DNA from 2 places in the Streptosporangium sp. NPDC006013 genome. Region 1 is predicted to be linked to the other one. Evidence: riboswitches for the same ligand, from Rfam matches in the RefSeq annotation. Region 1 holds a riboswitch; the other holds the start of a gene.

Region 1 (3,203 bases):
GCCGCCGCGCCAGGCCGCGTGCGCGATGGCCGCGTTGGCCGTGACCAGATCGGCCCGGAGCCCGTCCACCTCGAAGGCGGCGCACACTCCCGCGATCTGGCGCAGCCGGGCGTCCGGCAGCACGACCTGCCTGACCCGCTCCCTGGCCTCGGCGATCCGCCGCGCCAGGGCCGCCTCCTGTCCCGCCCACCCGGCGGCGAAGGAGGCGGGATCGGCGTCGAAGGCCAGCCGGCGCCGTACCACCTCGGCCCGCTCGTCCGGATTCCTGGACGCCCGCACCTCGACGGTCAGCCCGAAACGGTCCAGGAGCTGTGGCCGCAGCTCGCCCTCCTCCGGGTTCATCGTGCCGACCAGCAGGAACCGCGCCGCGTGCCGTACCGAGACCGACTCTCGCTCGACGAAGCAGGTGCCGAGCGCGGCGGCGTCGAGCAGCAGGTCCACGAGATGGTCGTGGAGCAGGTTGACCTCGTCGACGTAGAGGACACCTCGATGCGCGGCGGCGAGCAGGCCCGGCTCGAACGCCCTGACCCCCTCGGTGAGCGCGCGCTCGATGTCGAGCGCGCCGACCAGCCGGTCCTCCGACGCGCCGACGGGCAGCTCCACCAGCGCGGCCGGACGCTCCTGCCCGCCCTCGCCCGCGTCGTGCGGGCCGTCGGGGCAGCCCGGATCCGGCTCGGCCGGGTCGCAGGAGAAGCGGCACGCGGCGATCACCTTGACCGCGGGGAGTTGTGCGGCGAGCGCGCGGACGATCGTGGACTTGGCGGTCCCCTTCTCCCCCCGGACCAGCACACCGCCCACCCGTGGGGAGACCGCGTTGAGTATCAGCGCGAGCTTGAGGTCGTCGAGACCGACGACGGCACTGAACGGATAGGCACCGATCACGAGGTTTCTTTCTGCGAGATCCTGCTGACGTGTCCGACCCGCCGAACGTTCAGTTCGGGGCCGCCGTGAGCGCGTCGCGGCGGACCACGCGCTGGACGGCGATGCCGTACAGGACGCCGATGGCCGACCAGAGCACGAGTTGCGTGCCGAGGGAGGACAGCCGGAAGTCCCACAGCAGCTGGGCGGGGAAACCGTCGGGCACCTCGTTGACCGCCGGCAGCACGAACAGGGTGACGATGACGGGGACCAGGAAGCCGGCCGCGCCGGCGAGCCAGGGCCTGGCCGGCACCTTACGGGCGCAGGCCACTCCCACCGCCACGGACAGCAGGCCGATGGCGACCAGGACCAGGTACAGCGTGGTCCGGCTGCCGATGGTGTCCGGGTCACCGACGGCGGGCGGGTTGGCCGGGTACTTGACGAACGGCACCAGCACGATCGCGACGAACGCCGTGGCGGCCATCGTCGCGGCCAGCACCACGTCGGAGCGGGGACCGATCCGGCCGCGCAGCCCGGCGAAGACGAGGGAGAAGATGCCCCCCACGGACATGCCGTACAGGGCCAGGGCGAGGAAGAGCCCGGCCTGCTGGCCGGACCGGCTGACCAGTGCCTCCTCCCCGTGGGAGTGCCCGACCTCGGTCTGGGCGTGGGCGGCGGCCTCTTCGAGCGCGATGGCCTGGTCGATGTTCGGCTCGCCCAGCAGGTAGGCGAACACGGCGGCGATCAGCCCGGCGACCAGCCCGACGAGCAGGCCGCGGAGCAACAGGGTACGGATCACGGCGCGCGGTCTAGTGGCAGGGAACGCCGAGCAGGTGGCGCCCGTCGTGCATGAGTTCGTGCAGATAGTCGCCCGCCTGCGACACCACCCCCTGGTCGAAGGTGACCAGGTAGGCCACCAGCAGGAGCAGCGGAACCGCCACGAGCCAGCGGGCCAGGTGGGAGAGGGGAACGGGCTGAGAAACGGACAGCTCACGCATGAGTAGCCTCCTTGGGGATGACGCGTCCCGACAGATGAGGACGCGGCGGCCAAGTAACCTGGCTCCCGGAACTCACGTTCCGGATACAGTGGCGCGACCGCACCGGCTTCTCACCGGACTTCCCTCGGACCACCGCGAAATCGTCCGCAATGTAACTCTTTTCGTGGCGGGCCGTCAACAGAAGGTGATTCGTCGCGGCGCGGCGGACCCGGTTCCGCCCGTCGATCCGGCCGCCACGGCCCGCTCCCCGGCCCGGGATGGATCGGGTTTTGGAGGTGAGCCTCTGCTGCGCGGGCCATACGGCCATGACGGCGACAAGCGGATACCGACCGGATGCGCGGCGGCTCCCGAAGGCCGCCGCGACAGGTGCTCAGCGAGACACCCTGCGGAGCAGGTAGGTGTCCATGATCCAGCCCTTGCGTGCCCGTGCCTCGGCACGCAGCTCGCGGATGCGGTCGGCGACCTCGGGCACCGGTCCGGCGACCAGGATCTCGTCGGGAGTGCCGAGGTAGGCGCCCCAGTAGATGTCGAAGTCACCGCCCGGATCGGCGCCCAGATCGGCGCCCAGATCAGCGAAGGCGCAGTGGGCGTCCAGCATGACGACGACGTCGTCGGCCGAGGGCCCCTCCTCGGCGAGCCGCCGGCCGGTGGTGATGTGCACCGGCCGGGCGACCCGGGTCAGGCTGACCCGATGCCGGGCGGTGAGTGCGGACACGCTGCTGACACCGGGAATCACCTCGTGCTCGAACCGGACCGAGCCCCGCTGGTGAATCTCCTCGACGATGGCCAGGGTGCTGTCGTACAGGCCCGGATCGCCCCACACCAGGAAGGCACCCGTCTGCCCCTCGGCGAGCTCGTCACGGATGAACCGCTCGCAGATGTCGGCGCGGCGCGAGCGCCAGTCCTCGACCGCGGGCGCGTAGTCGGGAGTGGTCCGGTCACGTTCGGGATCGCCGGCCTCGACGATCCGGTACGGCGGGCGGGCGTGCGCGTCGACGAGGTCGTGCCGCAGCTGGACGAGGTCGTGTTTGACCTCGCCCTTGTCCAGGACGAAGAACACGTCGGTACCGGCGATGGCCTTGACCGCCTGGAGGGTGAGATGGTCGGGATCACCGGCACCGATGCCGATGATGAGGATTCGCTTCACCCAACAGAGTCTGCCCGTACCGTTTCGAGATTCGGCACAGGGGGCTCCGGTCAACCGACGAGCAGCGTGCGGGCCAGGCCGATGGCGGCGGCCGCGGCGATGAACCAGGCGGTGTTGAGCCTAGTGCGCCACTGCAGCAGCAGCGCGAGCACGGCCAGTGCCACGGTGAGCGGGTCGACGAACGCATCACCGGCCAGTTG
Region 2 (3,203 bases), on a different contig from region 1:
GCCTTGCGGATCTCGGGGGTCTGCGGGAACGAGCCGATCGTGGTGGTCGCCAGGTCCGGCAGGCGCAGCGCGGCCCGTTGGGCGGCGAACCTCGCGGCCCGGTCGCCACGGCGGACGCCGTCGCCGAGCATGTCGAGACGGGCCCGGACCCGGTGGTCGACCGTGGCGGTCTCGACCTCGGTGGCGGGGAGCGGGCCGGGGGCACCGGAACGCGAGGCCCGGCCGAGGGCGACGACTTCGGCGACCTTCTGCCGGGCGAAGGCCAGACGACCCCGGACGGCCGGGTCCAGCGCGGTCTCGGCGTCCAGGTCGAGCGGGACGTGCAGCAGCGAGCAGGAGGTGCTCACCTCGACCTGGTCGGCCAGGCCGAGCAGGACCGCGCAGGTCGCCTTCGCCCGCTGAACGTCGGTACGCCACACGTTGCGGCCGTCCACCACCCCGGCGACGACGGTCTTGCGGGGTAGTCCGCCGACGGAGGCGAGCACGCCGAGATTGCCCGGCCCGGCGACGAAGTCCAGACCAACCGCCTCGACACGGGTTGCGGCCAGCATGCGCAGCGCGTCCGCGTCGACCGTACCGAAGTAGGTCGCCACCAGGATCCGGGGCCTGTTGGGCAGCTCGCCGAGACGTTCGTAGACGCGGGCGAGCGCGGCGATCTCCTCGGCGTTCCGGTCGGCGACCAGGGCGGGCTCGTCGAGCTGTACCCACCGCGCGCCCGCCCCGGCGAGCCGTTCCAGCAGGTCGGCGTAGACCTCGACGAGCTCGTCGAGCAGGCCGAGAGGCCGGAATCCGGCGGGCGCGCCGGGCGAGGCCTTGGCGAGCAGCAGATAGGTGAGGGGACCGACCAGCACCGGGCGGGTCTCCACCCCCAGGGCCCTGGCCTCCGCGTATTCGACCAGCGGCTTGGACCGTGCCCCGTCGGCCAGCCGGAACCGGGTGTCCGGCCCCACCTCGGGCACAATGTAGTGATAGTTGGTGTCGAACCACTTGGTCATCTCCAGCGCCGGGACGTCCTGGACGCCGCGGGCCATGGCGAAGTACCGGTCCAGGCCGGTCAGGTGCCGGTAACGGCCGGGCACCGCGTCGACCATGACGCTGGTGTCGAGTACCTGGTCGTAGAGGGAGAACGTGTTCGACGGGATCGTGTCGAGGCCCGCGTCGCGCAGGCCCGTCCAGACCTCCTGGCGCAGGACCTCGGCCGTCTTCGCCAGGGCGGTGGCGTCGGAGCGCCCGGCCCAGTAGTCCTCGGTGGCGAACTTCAGTTCCCGGTGTGTCCCGATACGGGGGTATCCGAGGATCGTCGTTTGCATGGCAGCTTCCCTCGCTGAGCCACGGGCGGCCGGGCAGGAGGGAAGGAGCGCGCGGCGCGCGTCCCTGGCCCTCCCACGAGGCCGCGGACCACCGCGCGCCGAACGGCGCACGGGCGGAGGCAGGTCTTCGGACTCGCGGGCGCCACACCTGGGACAGGCATGTCCTACTGGCCGTCGCTTCCCAGGCCCAAAGGCCCAGTGCGTGGTGACGGCGGTCGTTCCCACTCACCGCTGCGGGGCAGTCCCGGATTCCCACCGGGTTCCCTCTTACGACATCCAGATCCCAGGGACCTGGATGAACCATCCGCGCCCAGGAGTCTAACCGGGCGGGCGGCATTTATCCCGTTGAGTTCTCGGAGACGATCTGTAGGTTGTCAGCATGTCTTCGTCGCTTCGCCTGGAGAAGGTCACCGCGGACAACGTCGAGGCCGCGTGCCGGCTGAAGGTGCGACCCGACCAGGAGGAGTTCGTGGACCCGGTCGCGTGGTCACTCGCCGAGGCGTACGCGCAGCCTGAGATCGCCTGGCCTCGACTGATCTTCGACGGCGAGCAGCTGGTGGGCTTCGTCATGGGCTTCTTCATGGTCCGTTTCAACCCGGACGATCCGGATGACACGCCCCGCTGTGGAATCTGGCGGCTGAACATCGCCGCCGATCAGCAGGGGCGGGGATATGGCCGCTTCGCGGTGGAGTCCGTGTGCGCGGAGGTCCGCAGACGTGGGCAGACCCGCGCGACGGTTACCTGGGCTCAGGGAGAGCAAGGGCCCGAGCGCTTCTACCTCCGGCTCGGCTTTCGCCCGACCGGCGAGAAGAGCGGCGATCAGGTCGTCGGCGAGCTGGCCCTGACCGGGCACCGAGATGGATTCCAGATGGGTCCGGCCGAGGTCCGCCGCCTGACGGCCGAGGACTGGAGGACGTTCCGTGATGTCCGGCTCGCGGCACTGGCGGACGCACCGGAGGCCTTCTCCTCCTCACTCGGGCGGGAACAGGCGTACGACGAGGCACGGTGGCGTGCCGGGATGCTGCCGGAGCGCGGGGTGAAGGCGGTCGCGGTCGTTGAGGGCCGGGTGGCCGGGGTCGCCGGCGGCTGGGTGCCCGAAGACCGGGGTGGGGCGGTCGAGGTGTACGGCATGTGGGTCGATCCGGCCGTGCGAGGCGCCGGGGTCGGTGCCCTGCTCGTCGAGGAAGTCGTCGCGTGGGCCGCCGAGCACGGGCATCGGAGGGTCGAGCTGTGGGTCGTGGACGGCAACGACGGGGCGGCCCGGCTGTACCGGCGCCTGGGCTTCGAGGCCACCGGCGAGTCCGAGCCGCACACCAACGACCCCGGCGTCCACGAACGGCTCATGGTCCGCGTGCTCGACGCCGGGCCCCGGGGCCCTCACGGCACCTGAGGATTCGTTAGGGCTGGGAGGCTTCGCCGGCGAGCTCAGGCGGCCGGTGTGTTGGAGAGGCAGACGCGGCAGCCTTTGTGTCAGTGGTTCGCCACCCCTCACCCGGTGCCGAGTGTCCTTTCGAAGATGCCGTAGGCGTCCGGGGTGAACAGTACGAACCGCAGGTCCGTGACCTGTGTCGGTGCGCTGCGTACGGTGCCGAGCGCGATGCGGGCGGCGTCGTCGATGGGCCAGCGGTAGATCCCGGTGGATATCGCGGGGAAGGCGACGCTGGTCGCGCCCAGCTCGTCGGCGACCCGGAGGGATTCGCGGTAGCAGGAGGCCAGCAGGTGCGAGCGGTCCTCGGTGGGAGAGAAGACGGGGCCGACGGTGTGGATGACCCAGCGGGCCGGCAGGTCGCCCGCGACGGTGGCCACGGCCTGGCCGGTCGGCAGCCCCTTGCCGTAGTGCGAGGCGCGCAGCTCGCGGCAGGCGGCCAGGATCGCGGGGCCGCCACGCCGGTG

The links. Region 1 has a riboswitch for cobalamin ahead of ABZ260_RS12690 (CbtB domain-containing protein). Riboswitches for the same ligand answer to the same signal wherever they lie in the genome.
Region 2: linked by a shared signal. The riboswitch ahead of metE (5-methyltetrahydropteroyltriglutamate--homocysteine S-methyltransferase) and the one ahead of ABZ260_RS12690 (CbtB domain-containing protein) in region 1 are both predicted to bind cobalamin.

The regions. Positions count from the first base shown of each region.
Region 1 covers NZ_JBEXUE010000062.1:15,648-18,850, forward strand. The annotation lists gene ABZ260_RS12680 (VWA domain-containing protein) at 1-882, opposite strand, end outside; gene ABZ260_RS12685 (CbtA family protein) at 932-1,657, opposite strand; gene ABZ260_RS12690 (CbtB domain-containing protein) at 1,668-1,856, opposite strand; cobalamin riboswitch at 1,887-2,019, opposite strand; gene cobF (precorrin-6A synthase (deacetylating)) at 2,227-3,003, opposite strand; gene chrA (chromate efflux transporter) at 3,054-3,203, opposite strand, start outside.
Region 2 covers NZ_JBEXUE010000013.1:5,698-8,900, reverse strand. The annotation lists gene metE (5-methyltetrahydropteroyltriglutamate--homocysteine S-methyltransferase) at 1-1,310, opposite strand, end outside; cobalamin riboswitch at 1,411-1,630, opposite strand; gene ABZ260_RS03815 (GNAT family N-acetyltransferase) at 1,690-2,700, shown strand; gene ABZ260_RS03810 (O-acetyl-ADP-ribose deacetylase) at 2,799-3,203, opposite strand, start outside.